DNA from 3 places in the Pseudomonas sp. NPDC087690 genome. Region 1 is predicted to be linked to each of the others. Evidence: predicted binding sites of a transcription regulator. Region 1 holds the regulator's gene; each other region holds the start of a gene.
What was found. The regulator sigma-54, encoded in region 1, starts transcription at its own class of promoters, with help from an activator protein. The targets are predictions, from matches to a motif close to ANTGGCATNNANNTTGCTNT.

Region 1 (7,159 bases):
TATCTGCCGCAAGAAGCGTCGATCTTCCGCAAACTGTCGGTGGCCGACAACATCATGGCCATCCTCGAGACCCGTCAGGAACTCGACAAGGCCGGTCGTCGCAAGGAGCTGGAAAGCCTGCTGCAGGAATTCCACATCAGCCACATCCGCGACAACCTCGGCATGAGCCTGTCCGGTGGTGAGCGCCGCCGGGTGGAAATCGCCCGTGCACTGGCGACTGCACCGAAATTCATCCTGCTCGACGAACCGTTCGCCGGTGTCGACCCGATTTCGGTCGGCGACATCAAGCAGATCATCCACCATCTCAAGGCCAAGGGTATCGGTGTGTTGATCACCGACCACAACGTGCGTGAGACGCTGGATATCTGCGAAACCGCTTACATCGTCAACGACGGTCAGCTGATCGCCGAAGGTGACGCAGAAACCATCCTGGCCAACGATCTGGTCAAGGAAGTCTACCTGGGTCACGAGTTCCGTCTGTAAGCATGCTGGTGCCCCCGGTGAGCTGCGAGGGCGCTGTATCGATGAAGCAGCCTTTTTATACGCTTTGATTGTTACAGCGCTCCAGGCAAGCACCTCGCCTCTAAGGTCTTCAGCGCTCGCTTGAGTGATGCGTCAATAAAGTTTTCTATCTTTTTATTGTTACAGCGCTCTAGGCAAACACTTCAGTTTCAGGCATATAATTTGCTTAAGTTTGGCGCTCCGGCGCCCTGTAGTGGATGGCGCATAGCGCCGGCGAATAAGGTGTTAAGCCCCTGCCATGAAACCATCGCTAGTCTTGAGAATGGGCCAGCAGCTGACGATGACACCGCAGCTGCAACAGGCCATCCGTCTGCTCCAATTGTCGACCCTGGATCTGCAACAGGAAATCCAGGAGGCTCTGGAATCCAATCCGATGCTCGAACGCCAGGAAGAAGGCGACGACTTCGACAATTCCGATCCGATGGCCGACAACGTCGAGCAGAAGCCCAACACCGAAATCCAGGAACCCTCCTATCAGGAAACGGCCCCGACGGTAGATAACCTCGAGGACGGCGAATGGAACGAACGCATTCCCAATGAGCTTCCGGTCGACACGGCCTGGGAAGACGTCTACCAGACCAGCGCCAGCAGCCTGCCCAGCAGCGATGACGACGAATGGGACTTCACCACCCGCACCTCCGCCGGCGAAAGCCTGCAAAGCCATCTGCTGTGGCAATTGAACCTGGCCCCCATGTCCGACACCGATCGACTGATCGCTGTGACCCTGATCGATTGCATCAATAATCAGGGCTACCTGGACGAAACCCTCGAAGAAATTCTCGAAGCTTTCGACCCGGAACTGGACATTGAACTGGACGAGATCGAAGCCGTCCTGCACCGCATCCAGCAGTTTGAACCGGCCGGTATCGGTGCACGCAACCTCGGCGAATGCCTGCTGCTGCAATTGCGCCAGTTGTCTGCCAAGACCCCGTGGCTGGCAGAAGCCAAACGCCTGGTCAGCGACTACATCGACCTGCTCGGCAGCCGCGACTACAGCCAGCTGATGCGCCGCATGAAGCTCAAGGAAGATGAACTGCGTCAGGTCATCGAACTGGTCCAGAGCCTCAATCCACGCCCTGGCTCGCAGATCGAGTCCAGCGAAGCCGAATACGTCGTCCCCGACGTCATCGTGCGCAAGGACAACGAACGCTGGCTGGTCGAGTTGAATCAGGAGTCGGTGCCGCGCCTGCGGGTCAACGCGCAGTACGCCGGTTTCGTGCGCCGCGCCGACACCAGTGCCGACAACACTTTCATGCGCAATCAGTTGCAGGAAGCCCGCTGGTTCATCAAGAGCCTGCAGAGCCGCAACGAAACCCTGATGAAAGTTGCCACCCAGATCGTCGAGCATCAGCGCGGTTTTCTCGAGTACGGCGACGAAGCCATGAAACCGCTGGTCCTGCATGACATCGCCGAAGCGGTCGGCATGCACGAGTCGACGATTTCCCGGGTGACCACACAGAAATTCATGCATACCCCGCGCGGTATTTATGAACTGAAATACTTTTTCTCCAGCCACGTCAGCACCTCCGAGGGCGGCGAATGCTCGTCCACGGCGATCCGCGCGATCATCAAAAAACTGGTTGCAGCGGAAAATCAGAAAAAGCCGTTGAGTGACAGCAAGATCGCTGGTTTACTGGAGGCACAAGGCATTCAGGTGGCTCGCCGCACCGTCGCCAAGTACCGCGAATCTCTCGGGATCGCGCCGTCGAGCGAACGCAAGCGGTTGATGTAAGCCACGTTACAGCGTTCCAGTGGCAGGCTATCCCGCCTGCCGCTTTATGCACTGGCAACGAAGGAGAAGCTGTATGCAAGTCAACATCAGTGGACACCAACTGGAAGTGACCCAACCTCTGCGTTCCTACATCGAGGAAAAACTCCAACGACTGGAGCGCCATTTCGACAAGATCACCAACGTGCAAGTCACGATGTGCGTCGAAAAGCTGAAGCAGAAAATCGAAGCCACCTTGCATATACCCGGCAGCGAAGTGGTCGCCAACGCAGAAGATACCGACATGTATGCTGCGATCGACTCACTGACCGACAAGCTGGATCGCCAACTCAAAAAGCATAAGGAAAAGACCCAGAGCCTCCTTCAGGGCGCGACCGGTCGTTAACATCCCTAACCCATGATCCGACTTGAAACCATCCTGACCCCCGGCCGTTCCCAAGTGAACGCGCCGGGCGGCAGCAAGAAAAAAGCCCTCGAACAGATTGCCAACCTGATCCATCGCGAAGTGCCGGATCTGGCGATGCAAGATGTCTTCGAGGCGTTGATTGCCCGTGAAAAACTCGGTTCTACCGGTTTTGGCAACGGCATCGCCATTCCACACTGTCGCCTCAAGGGCTGTGAAGCGCCGGTCAGTGCGCTGATGCACCTTGAAGCCCCTATCGATTTCGACGCCATCGATGGCGCTCCGGTTGACCTGCTGTTCGTATTGCTGGTGCCCGAAGCTGCGACCGATGCGCACCTGGAGTTGCTCCGTCAGATCGCCAGCATGCTGGATCGCAAGGAAGTGCGCGACAGACTGCGCAGCGCCCAGACAAACGAAGCCTTGTATCAGGTTGTCCTGGACGAGCAAAGCGGGCAGTAATCATGCGTTTGATCATCGTCAGTGGCCGTTCCGGCTCGGGTAAAAGCACCGCACTGGATGTTCTCGAGGACAACGGTTACTACTGCATCGACAACCTGCCGGCGGGATTGCTGCCAGAATTGGCAGAGCGCGCCCTGATCCACACCGAACTGGCGCAACCGCTGGTGGCGGTGTCGATCGATGCGCGTAACCTGCCTAGTCATCTGTCGCGTTTTCCCGAACTGCTTGAAGATGCCCGAAGCAAGCATATTCAGTGCGATGTCCTGTATCTGGATGCCGACGAGGAAACCCTGCTCAAGCGTTTTTCCGAGACTCGCCGCCGCCACCCCTTGAGCAATGCCAATCGCTCACTGGCCGAAGCGATCCACGACGAAACCGCTCTGCTCGGCCCGATTGCCGATCTCGCCGACCTGAAAATCAATACCACCAATCTGAACCTTTATCAGTTGCGCGACACCCTCAAGCTGCGCTTGCTGAATCAACCGGAGCCGGGCACCGCCTTTCTGGTCGAATCATTCGGTTTCAAGCGCGGCATGCCGGTCGATGCCGACCTGGTGTTTGACGTGCGCTGCCTGCCTAACCCGTACTGGAAGCCGGAACTGCGCGAGCAATCCGGTCTTGATGCACCAGTGGCCGAGTATCTGGCGGCGCAGCCGGAGGTCGAAGAAATGTTCCAGGACATCTTTACCTACCTGCACAAGTGGCTACCGCGCTTTGCCGCGAGCAACCGTGCCTACGTCACCATTGCCATTGGCTGCACCGGCGGGCATCACCGCTCCGTCTACCTGACCGAACGTCTGGGTCAGGCCCTGCAGAAAACCCTGAAGAACGTCCAGGTTCGCCACCGCGACCTCACTTAAAGGATTCACACCGCGATGCCTGCTCTGGAAATCGAAATCATCAACAAACTGGGCCTGCATGCCCGCGCGTCGGCCAAGTTCGTTGGCGTGGCGGGTCAGTATCCGGATTGCACGATCAGAGTAGGCCGCACGCCGGAGACGACGGTCGACGGCAAAAGCATCATGGCGATGATGATGCTGGCGGCTGGCAAGGGCACCAAAATTTATTTGAGCACTGAAGGGCATCAGGAACAGGAAGCGCTCGATGCGCTGGTGGCGTTGATCAACAACTACTTCGATGAAGGTGGCTGACCGCCAGAAAAAAGAGTTCGCAGCCTGCGGTAGCTCCTACGCAGGAATGCATTCCCTGTAGGAGCTGCCGCAGACTGCGATCTTTTGATCGACTTCAACCCAACGCGGTATCCATCACCATCATCAGACAGAACCCGATCAACAAGCCAAGACTCGCCAGTTTGTCATGACCATTGCGTCGCGACTCGGGAATCACTTCATGGGTCACCACCAGCAACATTGCCCCCGCCGCCAATGCCAGCCCTAATGGCAACAACACCTGCGCCAGGCTGACCAGCCACGCACACAACAGTGCAAACACTGGCTCGACCAGACCTGACGCCGCGCCGATCAGGAACGCCTTGACCCGCGACATCCCGGCCCCGGCCAATACCAGCGCAATCACCAGACCTTCCGGCACATCCTGCAAAGCGATGCCCATGGCCAGGCTGTCGGCGTCCGGCATGCCGCCGCCAGCAGAAACGCCGACGGCCATGCCTTCAGGGATGTTATGAGCAATGATGGCGAACACGAACAACCAGATGCGCGGTGGAATCACCGGGTGCTCGACGGTGCCGACGAGCATTTCCGCAGACGCGCCAGACACCTTGCGATCGACCAGATACAGGCCGAAGGCTCCAAGCATGATGCCGAAGCAGATCAGACCACTAGCGCTCCAGGGTGTCAGACCAAGGCTTTCGGCGGCGGCGATGCCCGGCACGATCAGCGAAAATGCAGTCGCCGCCAGCATCACTCCCGCGCCAAAGCCCAGCAACGTATCGCTGAGTGCCTGAGGCATGCGCCGAATCACCAACACCGGGACAGCGCCCAGCGCCGTGCCAAGGGCACAGATCGCACCACCCTGCAACGCCCGTGACAGCCTCGGTTCGAGATTCAGCCATTGCAGCCCGTGGGCGACCAGCAAGGTCATACCCGCCAACAGCAATAGCGATCCCACTGCGTAACGAAACATACGCCCACTTCCGATCGCCAGTGTTTCAGTGCCCATAGTCAGCCTTGGATTGTTTTTATAGAAGACTTAAACCAGTGCGGCCTGATAGCGCGCAGCCACTTCAGGCCAATTGATCACGTTGTAGAACGCGTTGATGTATTCCGGGCGACGGTTCTGATAACGCAGGTAATAGGCGTGCTCCCAGACGTCGAGACCGAGAATCGGCGTGTTGCCGTTCATCAACGGGCTGTCCTGGTTACCGCTGCTTTCCACGATCAACGCCTTCTCGGGGGTCACGCTGAGCCAGGCCCAGCCGCTGCCGAATCGGGTCAGTGCGGCTTTGGTGAAGGCTTCCTTGAAGCTGTCGAGGCCACCCAGATGCTCATCGATGGCCTTGGCCAGTGCGCCATCCGGTTTGCCGCCACCGTTGGGCACCATCACTTCCCAGAACAACGAGTGGTTGGCGTGTCCACCGCCCTGGTTGATTACCGCTGCGCGGAGTTTTTCCGGCAATTGCTGAACGCTGGCGACCAGTTTCTCCACCGGCCACTCGGCGTATTCGGTGCCTTCAACCGCCGCGTTGAGGTTGTTGATGTAGGTCTGGTGATGCTTGGTGTAGTGAATCTCCATGGTCTGCGCATCAATGTGCGGTTCCAGTGCGTCGTAGGCGTAAGGCAAGGCAGGCAGGGTAAAAGCCATTTCAGTGGACTCCATGGTGATGAGGGGCAGGCGCGCGGCGCGCATTGCCGGTATCCGGGTGCAGCAGGCGCTGGGTACGCGGGTATTCGCCGTGCTCGCTGATGAAATTCAGCAGCTCGACGTAGGTCTTGCTGCTCTGGCGCAGCGCCGCTTCGCGCAATGCCAGACGCTGGCGTTCGTCCTGCATGGTCTGCAACAGCCGTTGATGGATAGCGCAAAGGTATTCGGCGCTCTCCTCCGGCTGGTTCAGGCGCAAGTGCAGATCCGCCAGGTTGTGATGGGAGATGACGCAAGCCGCCACCGCTTCGTCGGCGTCCGCCCAGCGCTCGAACAACACTTGCGCCAGGGCCAGGGCTTGCAGGTAAGCCTCACGGGCGTCGATCAGTTCGCCCAGCATGAAGCAGCGATTGGCCCGTTCGATCGTGCGTTTCCAGTGCTCCATGGTGAGCCTCCAAAGCGGTTGCGGGGGGGTTACACGCCGCCGGCGGTGAGTTTCTCGGGATTGAGCAACTCTTCCAGTTGGCTGCGCGAAAGGTCGGTGTGTTCCAGGGCAACGTCGATCACCGCGCGGCCTTCCTTGTAGGCCTGCTTGGCGATTTCAGCGGCTTTCTGGTAACCGATGATCGGGTTGAGCGCGGTAACCAGAATCGGGTTGCGCGACAACGCTTCTTTCAAGCGAGATTCATTGACCTTGAAGCTGGCGATAGCCTTGTCAGCGAGCAAACGGCTGGAATTGGCCAGCAGCTCGATACTGCTCAACAGGTTCTGCGCGATGATCGGCAGCATCACGTTCAATTCGAAGTTGCCCGACTGGCCAGCAATGGTGATCACCGAATCGTTGCCGATGACCTGCGCGGCGACCATGGCGGTGGCTTCCGGGATCACCGGATTGACCTTGCCCGGCATGATCGACGAGCCCGGTTGCAGGGCTTGCAGTTCGATTTCACCGAGGCCTGCGAGCGGGCCGGAGTTCATCCAGCGCAGGTCGTTGGCGATTTTCATCAGCGACACGGCGGTGGCTTTGAGCTGGCCGGAGACGGCAACGGCGGTGTCCTGCGAACCGATCAGCGCGAACAGATCCTTGCCCGGGGTGAATTGCACGTCGGTCAGTTGGCTGAGCTGGCGGCTGAAGCGCGCGGCGAATTCAGGATGCGCATTGATCCCGGTGCCGACTGCAGTGCCGCCCTGCGCCAGGGATTGCAGACTTGGCAGCAAATCCTGCAGATGGCCGATGTTGGCCTTGAGTTGCTGCGCCCAGCCGTTGA
Region 2 (7,159 bases), on a different contig from region 1:
TGTTGTAGTCCAGAGCGGAGATCTGCATCTGGAACGCGCCATCACGGTCAACAGCCGGAGGCGGAACGTGGTCGACGACCGCTTGGTACAGCGGAGTCATGTCTTCCGCCATGGCGGTGTGATCCAGACCGGCAATGCCGTTCAGGGCCGAGGCGTAAACAACCTGGAAGTCCAGTTGTTCTTCGGTAGCACCGAGGTTGTCGAACAGGTCGAAGATCTGGTCCAGAACCCAGTCCGGACGCGCGCCTGGACGGTCAACCTTGTTGATCACCACGATTGGACGCAGGCCACAGGCAAACAGCCCCGGGCACTTAGCTCGGTCGATAAACGCGCACATTGGCATGCCCCTCACTGAGCAAATGGTGAGCATGCAGGCGACTCATCACGCCTTTGTCGCAATACAGCAGGTACTGGCGAGTCGGATCCAGCTCCTTGAAACGAGCGTTCACTGCGTAGAACGGCATCGTCTGTACTTCTACGCCAGCGAGTTCCAGCGGCTCATCCTCGGCGGCATCCGGGTGACGGATGTCGATCACGATCTGGCCGGCCAGTGCTTCGCTGACTTCTTCAATCTGTACGTCCTGGCCCAATTCGTCGATCACCCGATCGATCGGCACCAGTTTGGCGTTTTCGAGCGCACGCTCGAGGACTGCCATGTCGAATTCTTTCTCTTCGTGCTCAACGCGACCGCGTTTGGCGGCGGTCTTCGGATTGACCGAAATGACCCCGCAGTATTCCGGCATGTGCCGGGCGAAATCGGCGGTGCCGATCTCGTTGGCCGTGTCGATGATGTCCTGCTTGTGCGCCACGATCAGCGGACGCAGGACCAGTTTGTCGGTCACGCAGTCGATCACCGACAGGTTCGGCAGCGTCTGGCTCGACACCTGGGAGATCGCCTCGCCGGTGACCAGTGCCTCGATCTGCAGACGGTCGGCGATGTTGGAAGCCGCGCGCAACATCATACGCTTCAATACGACGCCCATATGACTGTTATCGACTTTGCCGAGAATTTCGCCCAACACTTCTTCGAACGGAACACTGACAAATAGCACGCGTTGCGAGCTGCCGTACTTCTTCCAGATGAAATGCGCGACTTCCATCACGCCCAATTCGTGGGCACGACCGCCCAGATTGAAGAAGCAGAAGTGCGTCATCAGGCCGCGACGAATGATCTGGTAGGCCGCAACGGTCGAGTCAAAGCCGCCGGACATCAATACCAGCGTCTGCTCCAGGGCGCCGAGCGGGTAGCCGCCGATGCCGTTGTGCTGGCTATGAATGACGAACAACCGTTTGTCGCGAACTTCGATACGGACTTCGATTTCCGGCGCTTTCAGGTCGATACCGGCGGCACCGCACTCACGGCGCAGCTTGCTGCCGACGTATTTTTCGACGTCCATCGAGCTGAACGTGTGCTTGCCGGCACGCTTGCAGCGCACCGAAAAAATCTTCCCGGCCAGTGCATCGCCGTAGTGCTGTTTGCACTTCTCGGTGATGTCGTCGAAGTCACCCAGCGGGTACTCGTCGATCTGCAGGAAGTGCGCGATGCCCGGCATGCAGGTCAGGCGCTCGCCCATCTCTTTCAAGGCTTTGGCGTCGGTTACGCGGGTTTCCAGCTCGAGATTGTCCCACACACCGTTCACCACCACGGCCGGGTCCAGGTCGCGGAGCACGGTGCGGATGTTCTTGGCCAACTGGCGGATGAATTTCGTCCGGACAGGTCGGCTTTTGATGGTGATCTCGGGGAAGACTTTTACGATTAGTTTCATGAAAACAGCGCGCGAACGGCCAGCCGAAAAAGGGGGGCGCGGATTATAGCGGAAATTGCTCAAGGTTTAACCAGTTAATGTGCAGAAGGTTTTGCATGCACCAAAACGGGTCATTTTCGATTTATAACGCTACATTAGAGGGCGAGATTTTCCGCTTTCAGACGCGTAGCACCTTAATAAGCGTGAATTTGGGGCAAAAAACCCATGCTGGGGCACTGGCATGCAATTTGCTCCCTTGTGAGGCAGGTTGCCTTGGCAGAGTATTCGCGCCGGCATCAACCAAATTCAAGGGCATCCACTACCAAGCCCGAAGCCACCCGGAGGACATATGTCGAAGACGGTTCAACTCATCAAAGATCATGACGTCAAGTGGATTGATCTGCGCTTCACGGACACCAAAGGTACTCAGCACCACGTGACCATGCCGGCTCGCGATGCTTTGGACGACGACTTCTTCGAAGTCGGCAAAATGTTCGACGGCTCCTCCATCGCTGGCTGGAAAGGCATCGAAGCCTCCGACATGATCCTGATGCCGGTTGACGAAACTGCCGTTCTCGACCCGTTCACCGAAGACGCCACCCTGATCCTGGTGTGCGACATCATCGAACCTTCGAGCATGCAAGGCTACGACCGCGACCCACGTGCGATCGCCAAGCGCGCCGAAGAACACCTGAAAGCCACCGGTATCGGTGACACTGTGTTCGCCGGTCCAGAGCCAGAATTCTTCATCTTCGACTCGGTGAAATTCAAGTCGGACATCTCCGGCTCGATGTTCAAGATCTACTCCGAGCAAGGTTCGTGGATGTCCGACCAGGACATCGAAGGCGGCAACAAGGGTCACCGTCCAGGCGTCAAAGGCGGCTACTTCCCGGTTCCACCATTCGACCACGACCACGAAATCCGTACCTCCATGTGCAACGCACTGGAAGAAATGGGCCTGACCGTCGAAGTTCACCACCACGAAGTGGCGACTGCCGGCCAGAACGAAATCGGCGTCAAGTTCAACACCCTGGTGAAGAAAGCCGACGAAACCCAAACCCTGAAGTACGTTGTGCACAACGTTGCTGACGCTTACGGCCGCACCGCGACCTTCATGCCGAAGCCACTGTACGGCGACAACGGTTCGGGCATGCACGTTCACATGTCGATCTGGAAAGACGGCAAGAACACCTTCGCTGGTGAAGGCTATGCCGGCCTGTCCGATACCGCTCTGTACTTCATCGGCGGCATCATCAAGCACGGTAAGGCCCTGAACGGCTTCACCAACCCGGCGACCAACTCGTACAAGCGTCTGGTACCAGGCTTCGAAGCTCCAGTGATGCTGGCCTACTCGGCTCGCAACCGTTCCGCTTCGATCCGTATTCCTTACGTGTCGAGCCCGAAAGCCCGCCGTATTGAAGCGCGCTTCCCGGATCCGGCTGCCAACCCGTACCTGGCCTTCGCAGCACTGCTGATGGCTGGTCTGGACGGTATCCAGAACAAGATCCACCCAGGCGACGCTGCTGACAAAAACCTGTACGACCTGCCGCCGGAAGAGGCGAAAGAGATCCCACAAGTTTGCGGCAGCCTGAAAGAAGCCCTGGAAGAGCTGGACAAGGGCCGCGCGTTCCTGACCAAGGGCGGCGTATTCTCCGACGACTTCATCGACGCTTACATCGCGCTGAAATCGGAAGAAGAAATCAAGGTACGCACCTTCGTACACCCACTGGAATATGAGCTGTACTACAGCTGCTGATCCGGTAGAGCTGCGCTACGCGGCGTGACAAAAAGAGGCCTCCTTCGGGAGGCCTTTTTTATTGCCCGGATTATGGCCGACCGAGATCCCCTGTAGGAGTGAGCCCGCTCGCGATAGCGGTGGATCATTGAAGGCAATACTGACTGACACGACGCCATCGCGAGCAGGCTCACTCCGACAGGGGAATTGTGGTGTCTGAATGATCACTGGATGTGTGCAGGGTTGGGCCAACCGCCGCACCTGTCCTATGCTGCACCCCATCGCTTTCAATCCCGGTCGATTTCATGGGTCGCACCTTTCTCTACATTCTGCTGCTGATCGCCCTGCCCGCCGCCGCGCAGATCTACAAGTACACCGATGCCAATGGCAACACGGTCTACAGCGATCATTCGCCGGAGGGCGTACAGGCACAACCGGTGGAATTGCCGCCGCTCAATCGTGTCGAGCCTCAGGCGCCCAGCGCACCACCTGCGCCCGAAACCGACAACCGTGAACCTGCGCGCAACGCCTACGACATTCTTGAACTCGCCGGACTGCCCAGCGAAGAAGCCCTGCGCGCCAATAACGGCACCTTCACCGTCCAAGTGCTGATCAAGCCGCGCCTGCAGCCGCCGCATCAATTAAGACTGGTTCTGGATGACGAACCCTACGGTCAGCCGAGCAACGTGCCGATCCTGCAACTGGTGAACGTTGATCGTGGTGAACATCGTCTAGCGGTGCAGGTGATCGACGGGCAGACGATCATCCAGCAGAGTCCGCCAGTGGCCCTCAGCGTGCAGCGGGTACACAAGCCATGATCCGCGCGTGGCTGTTCATCCTGTCGGCGCTGATGTCGCTGCAAGCTTCAGCCGAGGTCTTCACCTATACCGATGCGCAGGGCAATCGCGTCTACACCGATCAGCCGCGCAGCAACGCCAAGCGCGCTCCCATAGCGACCAGCAATCGCATGTCGGCCAATCCCAGCGCCGCTGCGCCGATCTCCACGGCGAAAAAATCCCCGGAACAACCGCCCTTCCACTACGACATGCTGCGCATTCTGGTGCCTGAACCCGATGCAACCATTCGCAGCAGCGCCGGCGAAATCATCGTCAGCGTTACCAGCGAACCCGGCCTGCAACGCGGCCACCGTTATCGCCTGTTGCTGGATGGCCAAGCCACCGGCGAACCCGGCCTCAGTCCTGTGTTTCCGCTGACCAATATCGATCGTGGCAGCCACAACCTTTCCGTGGAAATCCTTGACACCGAAGGCCGTACCGTCGAACGCACGGCCAACCAGCCCTTCCATATGCTGCGCATCTCGCTTGCGCAGAAGCGTCAGGTCAAACCCTGCACCAAGGACGATTACGGCGTACGCCCGGAATGCCCACTGAAAGACAAACCGCCTGAGCCGAAAAACCCCTTCCTGCGTTTCTTCTAACGCCGTTCAGCTTTGCGCACTATATTGGTGCAATAGGCTGCACCGTACTCATATTCCAACCCATTTTGGTTCGAAACTTCCCGTTCGCGCTGGCCGAATGCCACGCAAACGAGCGTCAAACGCCCGTTTCAGGCGTCGAACGCTTCTTTTCAGAGCCTTGGTTTGGTTTTTGCATTTTCCCGATACCGACGCTTGCTTGTTGCGCACGCTCCGCCCCCAAAAGAGGCTCCGATGACCATTAGCGACGCAATCCACCGTTTGCTGCTCGACAATCTGACCACCGCCACCATTCTGCTCGACGCCGAATTGCGCCTTGAGTACATGAACCCGGCGGCGGAGATGCTGCTCGCCATCAGCGGGCAGCGTAGCCATGGGCAGTTCATCAGCGAGCTGTTCACCGAATCCACCGAGGCGCTGAATTCCCTGCGCCAGGCGGTAGAACAGGCGCATCCGTTTACCAAGCGCGAAGCGATGCTCACCGCCCTCACCGGCCAGACCTTGACCGTGGATTACGCGGTGACGCCAATCCTCAGCAATGGCGCGACCATGCTCCTGCTTGAGGTTCATCCGCGTGACCGCTTGCTGCGGATCACCAAGGAAGAGGCGCAGCTGTCCAAGCAGGAAACCAGCAAAATGCTGGTGCGCGGCCTCGCCCACGAGATCAAGAATCCACTGGGCGGCATCCGCGGCGCTGCGCAATTGCTGGCCCGCGAGCTTCCGGAAGACAGCCTGCGCGATTACACCAACGTGATCATTGAAGAGGCCGACCGCCTGCGCAATCTGGTCGACCGCATGCTCGGTTCGAACAAACTGCCGTCGCTGGCGATGTGCAACGTCCACGAAGTGCTCGAGCGCGTCTGCCAACTGGTCGAAGCCGAAAGTCAGGGCTGCATCACCTTGGTGCGCGATTACGACCCGAGCATTCCCGACGTCTTGATCGACCGCGAACAAATGATTCAGGCGGTGTTGAACATCGTGCGCAACGCGATGCAGGCGATCAGCAGCCAGAACGAGCTGCGTCTGGGCCGCATCAGCCTGCGCACCCGGACCATGCGCCAGTTCACCATCGGCCACGTCCGCCATCGTCTGGTGACCAAGATCGAGATCATCGACAACGGCCCGGGGATCCCGGCGGAACTTCAGGAAACCATTTTCTTTCCCATGGTCAGCGGACGCCCGGACGGTACCGGGCTCGGTCTGGCCATTACCCAGAACATCATCAGCCAGCACCAGGGTCTGATCGAGTGTGACAGCCATCCAGGCCACACCACCTTCTCGATCTTTCTGCCACTGGAACAAGGAGCCACATCGACATGAGCCGTAGTGAAACCGTGTGGATCGTCGATGACGACCGTTCTATCCGTTGGGTTCTGGAAAAGGCCTTGCAGCAGGAAGGTATGACCACCCAGAGCTTCGACAGCGCTGATGGCGTGATGAGTCGCCTGGCCCGTCAGCAGCCTGACGTGATCATTTCCGATATCCGCATGCCGGGTGCCAGTGGTCTGGACCTTCTGGCGCGGATTCGCGAGCAGCATCCAAGGTTGCCGGTCATCATCATGACCGCTCACTCCGATCTGGACAGCGCTGTCGCCTCGTATCAGGGCGGTGCGTTCGAGTATTTGCCGAAGCCGTTCGACGTTGATGAAGCGGTGTCGCTGGTCAAGCGCGCCAATCAGCACGCGCAAGAACAGCAAGGCCTGGAAGTCGTACCGGCCCTGACCCGCACCCCGGAAATCATCGGCGAAGCGCCGGCGATGCAGGAAGTGTTTCGCGCCATCGGCCGCTTGAGCCACTCCAACATCACCGTGCTGATCAACGGCGAATCCGGTACCGGTAAAGAGCTGGTTGCCCACGCCCTGCACCGCCACAGCCCGCGCGCGGCTTCGCCGTTCATCGCGCTGAACATGGCGGCGATTCCCAAGGACCTGATGGAATCCGAGCTGTTCGGCCATGAGAAAGGTGCGTTCACCGGCGCGGCCAACCTGCGTCGTGGCCGCTTCGAACAGGCTGATGGCGGCACGCTGTTTCTCGATGAAATCGGCGACATGCCGGCGGATACGCAAACCCGTTTGCTGCGGGTTCTGGCCGACGGCGAGTTCTATCGCGTTGGCGGGCATGTGCCGGTCAAGGTCGACGTGCGCATCATCGCCGCGACGCACCAGAATCTGGAAACCCTGGTGCACGCCGGCAAATTCCGTGAGGACTTGTTCCACCGCCTCAACGTGATCCGCATCCACATCC
Region 3 (6,057 bases), on a different contig from region 1:
TCTGAGTGGAAATGGTCTTGGCGTTCGCCTGATAGTTGCTCTGGCCCTTGATCAGGTCTACCAGTTCGTTGGTCAGGTTAACGTTGGACTCTTCCAGCGAGTTGGAAGCGATCGAACCCAAGGTACCGGTTTCCGGTGCATCGTAGCCCGGGATACCCGAAGCGAACGTCTCTTTCCAGCTGGTGCCACCGATTGCCTGCAGACCTTGTTCGTTGGTAAAGCTGGCCAGCGCAACCTGGCCGATGGCCTTGCTCTGGTTGTTGCTGAAGTTGGCGAACAGCGTACCGGTGCCGTCGATGGTCAGGTTGGTGATCTGGCCAGTGGCGTAACCATCCTGAGTCGGGATAGAACGCGCGGTGTCTGCGTTGTACTGAGTGGTCTGCGCCATCGAAATGGTAATGCCGGCCGGGTTGGCAGCTGCACCGTTAGCCTTGAAGGTACCGTTGACCACGTTACCTGGCACCCAGCCAGTGATTTTCAGGTCACTGCTGATCACCGGACCCGGCAGAGTGCTGACCTGAGTCAGCTTGCCCGCGGAGTCAAAGCTCATGGTGGAAGCGACTGGCGCGGTGGTTTTCGGATCGCTACCGGTCGCGTCCGGGTTACGGCCGTCTACCAGGGTGTAGACCTTCCAGGTGTTGGCACCGGTCTTGACCACGTACTGATCCATCGGGTGCATGTTGCCCTGACTGTCATAGATCGGCGTGCTGAACGACTTGGTGTAGGTCGCAAGGTTGGTCGGGTCGAATTTGCCGGCCGCCACTGTGTCGTCGATCACCGGAGCAGTCGAGTTCAGGTTGATGGTCGACGTCACCAGCGAGGTGGACTTCGGCGCCAGGTTCGAGGTGTCGATCTTCAGGTCGGTCAGTACACCGTTGATGATCTTGCCGTTGGCATCCACACCGTAACCCTGCAGGCGCGAGGTGTAATCGGTGTTGGTGATGTAACCGGCGTTGTCGACCTTGAACGTACCGGCACGGGTGTAGGACACCGAGCCGTTGTTGCTCATGGTGAAGAAGCCCGAACCGTTGATGCCCATATCCAACACGTTACCGGTGTTGTTGATGTCACCCTGGGTGAACTGTTGGGAAACGTTGGCCAGGCGCACGCCGTTACCGATCACTTTGCTGCCGCTACCCAGGCGAGTCGCCGAGTAGACGTCTTCGAATTCTGCACGGGACGATTTGAAACCGGCAGTCGCGACGTTGGCGATGTTGTTGCCGGTCACGTCCAGCTGTTTGTTGGCGGCATAGAGACCGCTAAGGCCGATATTGAAAGACATATTCCACTCCTTTGTGCCGGTTAGTCGGCTCTATATACCAATGGTTTGTACTTTGGACAGGGCAACGGTGCCCTTGCCGGACAGGTTGAGCATCAGCTCGCCACCGGTCTGGCTGATCGTCACGCTGTTGACGGTCGCCGGCAGGTAGGTCGCCAGATCTGTCGCGGCGCCGTTGATCGGTGCGTTCGCCTTGAAGGTGTAAGTACCGACGGGCACCAGATTGCCGGAAGCATCTTTGCCGTCCCAGGTGAAGCTGGCATTGCCGGCAGCGCGACTGCCCAGGTCAATGGTGCGCACGGTAGCGCCGCTGCTGTCGGTGATGGTCACCGTGCCGCCGGCAATCGACGTAGGCACAGTCGCCGAACCGGTCAGGCCTTTGCTCGGGTCGTCGAGCTGGGCAGTGTTGGTTTGCACGATTACATTGCGGCCAACCAGCGACGATGCCTGCAACGCCTGCGAGGAGTTGTAGTTACCGGCCAGCGAGCTTACGGTGCTATTAAGCGTGGTGATGCCTTCCAGGCTGCTGAACTGCGCCAATTGGGCAACGAACGCGCTGTTGTCCTGCGGATCCAGCGGGTTCTGGTTTTTCAGCTGGGTCACCAGCAGTTGCAGGAACGCGTCCTTGCCCAGCGCTTGACCGCCGGTTGCACTGTTGGTTGCCGAAGCGATGCCGCCGGTGGTGGTGCTGCTGGCCTTCTTCGACGAGTTGGCCAGGATGTCATTCATGCTCAGGGAGCTGGTGGTATCGGAAACACTCATGGCAGTCGCCCCTTATTACTGACCGAGGGTCAGTACCTTCTGCATCATGGTTTTCGCGGTGTTCATCATTTCAGCGTTGGTCTGGAAAGACCGGCTCGCGGAAATCATGTCAGCCATTTCTTCCACCACGTTGACGTTCGGGTAGTAGACGTAACCTTTGGCGTCGGCTGCCGGATGGTTCGGCTCGTAACGCGCTTCGAGGTTGCTCTGATCTTCGACCACACCCAATACCTGTACGCCTTGACCGGCTGCGTCCTGGCTCTGGAACAGCGAGTTGCTGCCGCTGTTCTGACCGCCCTGGAACATGGTGGCGAACACCGGGTGGCGGGCGCGGTAGGTCTGGTCGATGCTCGACGAGACGGTTTCGGCGTTGGCGATGTTCGAAGCCACGGTGTTCAGACGCGTGGTTTGTGCGCTCATGCCGCTGCCGGCAATGTTGAAAACGCTGGACAGGGACATGGATTACTCTCCGCGCAGGGCTGACACCAGCCCTTTGAATTTGCTGTTGAGCAGGGTGAAGCTGGCCTGGAAGCCTACGGCGTTTTCCGCGTAGTTGGACTGTTCCAGTTGAGCGTCAACGGTGTTCTGGTCGATCGACGGTTGCATCGGCGTGCGATACATCAGCGATTCGTCGCCGTTGCCCAGGCCTTCAGCTTCGATGTGACGGCTGTTGGTCATGTTCAGGGCAATCGTGCCGTTGGCGTTTTTCTGGGTCTGTGCTTCAAGCACTTTGGAGAAGTCCAGATCCCGAGCCTTGTAGTTCGGGGTATCGGCGTTGGCGATGTTGTTGGCCAGGACTTCGGCACGCTGGGCGCGGAAGCCCAGGGCTTTTTCGTGAATGCCGAGCGCTTTATCGAAGCTGATGCTCATGTCGGGACCTTCAGGGTGACCGGTTTTTCGTAACTGAGCTTTAGCAAGCGCCGTGCCAAACCATAATCCCCCTATAAACCGGGGCTTTGCCGGGAGTCGGCAAAGCGGCAATGCCAGAAAAGCGGCAACCGGTTTCCGCCAGATGCCGCTTTTCTGCCGCTTGCCGTCCATCTCATACACACCACGGTCCCTGTAGGAGTGAGCCTGCTCGCGATAGCGGTGTGTCAGGCACCGATGATGCTGAATGTGCTACCGCTATCGCGAGCAGGCTCACTCCTACAGGAGTTTTGTGGTGTTAAGGAGAATTTCTTCGGGCACAAAAAAACGGCAGGCCTTTGCGGGCCTGCCGTTTTTTTGTATTGCCGATGCAATCACTTCGCCTGGTAAATGATCCCCGGGCTGCACTGCACCATCTGGTAATGGTCCGGCAAACCGTTCAGCGCTTCGGAAGCGCCAAGGAACAGATAACCGCCCGGCTTCAACGTGCTGTGAATGCGCAACAGGATGTCCTTCTTCACTTCGGCAGAGAAGTAGATCAACACGTTGCGGCAGAACACGATGTCGAACTTGCCCAGCGCGGCATAGCTGTCGAGCAGGTTGAACGAGCGGAACTCCACGCGGTTCTTGATCGGCGCCTTGATCACCCAGCGCCCCGGCCCTTTCGGGTCGAAGTAACGCTGCAGACGTTCCGGCGACAAACCGCGACCGATCGCCAGGCTGTCGTATTCGCCCGTCTTGCAGTTGGTCAGCATTAGGCCGGACAAATCAGTGGCAACGATCTGCACACCCATCTTCAACTGGCCCAGGTTGCTGCGCTCGAACTCGTCGATCGACATCGACAGCGAGTACGGTTCCTGGCCCGATGAGCAGGCGGCCGACCAGATCCGCAGACGCTGGTTGGGGCTGGCCTTGATCGCTTCAGGCAGTACCTTGTTCTTCAAGACTTCAAACGGATAGGTGTCACGAAACCACAGGGTTTCGTTGGTCGTCATGGCATCGACCACCTGCTCGCGCAAACCGCTGCGCGGCTGGGTCTGGATGCGCTGGACCAGCTCACCCAAGGATTTGATGCCTTGCTGCTCCATCAGTTTGTTGAGACGGCTCGAGACCAGGTACTGCTTGTTTTCACCGAGCAAAATGCCACAGGCTTTTTCCAGGAAGACCCGGAACTGTTCGAAATCCAAATTACCCGTAGACAATGATGCCGCCTCTTAAATCGTGTTGACCGCCAGGAGCAAAACGCCCCTAGCTGATATCTGCTGCTTTGATCCGGTCGACTACCCGGGATGCCAGGTCATCAGGGCGGAATTTGGCCAGGAAGTCATCAGCACCGACTTTCTTGACCATCGCCTGATTGAATACCCCGGACAACGAAGTATGCAGGATGATATGAAGCTTTTGCATGCGTGCGTCGCCGCGGATTTCCGCCGTCAGGGTGTACCCGTCCATCTCCGGCATCTCGATGTCGGAAATCATCATCAGGAACTCTTCTTCCGGCTTCTTGCCCTCGTCGACCAGCTTGCGCAGGTAATCCAGCGCCTGCTTGCCGTCGTTCAGCGCGATCACTTCGACGCCAATCGTCTGCAGGCAACGCGTGACCTGCTTGCGCGCCACCGATGAGTCATCGACCGTCAAGACACGCAACGACAGTGCCTTGGTCTGGGTCTCGACATCGACCACGCCCACCGAAATCGCTTCCGGTGTCGGCGCAACTTCGGCCAGCACCTTCTCGACATCGATGATTTCGACTAACTGATTGTCCACCCGAGTCACAGCGGTCAGGTAATGATCGCGACCCGTGCCCTTGGGCGGTGGATGAATCTCTTCCCAGTTCATGTTGACGATGCGCTCCACCGAGCGGACCAGGAAACCCTGGGTCTTGGTGTTGTACTCCGTGATGATCACAAACGGGTTGTTCTTGTCCTTCAACGCTCCGGAACCGGTGGCCATTGCCAGATCAAGGATCGGAATGGTCGCCCCCCGGATATTTGCCACCCCGCACACGACAGGACTGGACTTGGGCATCAACGTCAGCGACGGGCACTGCAACACTTCCCGTACCTTGAACACGTTGATTCCGTAGAGCTGCTGACCGTCGAGACGGAACAACAACAGCTCCAGGCGATTCTGCCCCACCAGTTGCGTGCGCTGGTTCACCGAATCCATTACACCAGCCATGCCCAGACTCCTACACCAACGCCAAGTGTTGTTGCGACGCACATTCATTGCTAAACGGCACGGCGCTTGCTTTTTAACTCGTATGAACGCTCAAACGACATTTTTCCGACACCTGACCTCCCGCACTCGCAAAAGCCTGTGCGCGATGTCTGCCGTCTGCTTCTTCTTCGCTGGCAGCCCTGCCGTTGCTGATACGGTTACCATGCCTGACATGCTTATCGGCGTCACTCAGGGCTTTCTTGAGTTCACCGTAGAAGACTATCTGGCTACCAGTCAAACGGAAGGCCGCTACGAAATCGAGGTCAAGCAACTCGATCCACGTATGCGCATGCCTATGTGCGACAAGGAATTGACAGCTTCGCTGGAGAGTCCGGCACGTCCTTTGGGCCGGGTAACCGTCAAGGTTCGCTGCGAGGGCGCCTCGCCCTGGACGGTCTTCGTGCCCGCTCAAGTCCGCCTGTTTCGCGAGATTGTGACGACCACGCGACCGCTCAAGCGCGCCGGCATTATCGAGCCGCAGGACGTGACCCTGCGTGAACGTGACGTCAGCGTGATCAATCAAGGCTTCCTGACCTCGGTAGACGAAGCGATCGGGCAGAAATTAACCCGACCAACGGTAGCCGATCAGGTGATTACTCTGGTTCATCTGGAACAGGCAGAAGTCGTGCGCAAGGGCGATCAGGTGGTCATCACTGCCCGCAGCGGCACACTGGCCGTGCGCATGCCCGGCGAAGCGCTTGCCAATGGCGGCTTGAAAGAACAGATCCGGGTAAAAAACCTCAACTCGCAACGGGTCATCAAGGCGCAAGTCATCGCGCCGGGCCAAGTGGAAGTGGCGATGTAGAAAACTGGCGCTGACCCCGGCTGTTCCCTAAACTGTGCCGCAGCAGGACACGCGCCGGCGCATGCAAGGCTCATTGTAAATGTGCCTAAAGTTTTCCAGGGGATGGCCGAAAACATGGCAAGCG

Region 2: glnA (type I glutamate--ammonia ligase) is a predicted target of sigma-54. The motif match lies at 1,981-2,000, and genes of this name have one in related genera.
Region 3: flgB (flagellar basal body rod protein FlgB) is a predicted target of sigma-54. The motif match lies at 2,952-2,971, and genes of this name have one in related genera.

What each region holds. Positions count from the first base shown of each region.
Region 1 is NZ_JBIUVX010000005.1:14,321-21,479, reverse strand. Features, by position in the region: gene lptB (LPS export ABC transporter ATP-binding protein) at 1-483, shown strand, start outside; gene ACIPIZ_RS09400 (RNA polymerase factor sigma-54) at 761-2,254, shown strand; gene hpf (ribosome hibernation-promoting factor, HPF/YfiA family) at 2,328-2,636, shown strand; gene ptsN (PTS IIA-like nitrogen regulatory protein PtsN) at 2,649-3,113, shown strand; gene rapZ (RNase adapter RapZ) at 3,116-3,973, shown strand; gene ACIPIZ_RS09380 (HPr family phosphocarrier protein) at 3,989-4,264, shown strand; gene ACIPIZ_RS09375 (ZIP family metal transporter) at 4,359-5,252, opposite strand; gene ACIPIZ_RS09370 (superoxide dismutase) at 5,283-5,894, opposite strand; gene ACIPIZ_RS09365 (hypothetical protein) at 5,896-6,336, opposite strand; gene ACIPIZ_RS09360 (class II fumarate hydratase) at 6,366-7,159, opposite strand, start outside.
Region 2 is NZ_JBIUVX010000018.1:78,878-86,036, forward strand. Features, by position in the region: partial or broken gene ACIPIZ_RS17915 (EF-Tu/IF-2/RF-3 family GTPase) at 1-298, opposite strand, end outside; gene thiI (tRNA uracil 4-sulfurtransferase ThiI) at 312-1,766, opposite strand; gene glnA (type I glutamate--ammonia ligase) at 2,095-3,501, shown strand; gene ACIPIZ_RS17930 (DUF4124 domain-containing protein) at 3,786-4,298, shown strand; gene ACIPIZ_RS17935 (DUF4124 domain-containing protein) at 4,295-4,918, shown strand; gene glnL (nitrogen regulation protein NR(II)) at 5,150-6,235, shown strand; gene ntrC (nitrogen regulation protein NR(I)) at 6,232-7,159, shown strand, end outside.
Region 3 is NZ_JBIUVX010000065.1:9,265-15,321, reverse strand. Features, by position in the region: gene flgE (flagellar hook protein FlgE) at 1-1,282, opposite strand, end outside; gene flgD (flagellar hook assembly protein FlgD) at 1,313-2,041, opposite strand; gene flgC (flagellar basal body rod protein FlgC) at 2,057-2,500, opposite strand; gene flgB (flagellar basal body rod protein FlgB) at 2,504-2,911, opposite strand; gene cheR (protein-glutamate O-methyltransferase CheR) at 3,283-4,110, opposite strand; gene ACIPIZ_RS28315 (chemotaxis protein CheV) at 4,157-5,089, opposite strand; gene flgA (flagellar basal body P-ring formation chaperone FlgA) at 5,172-5,933, shown strand.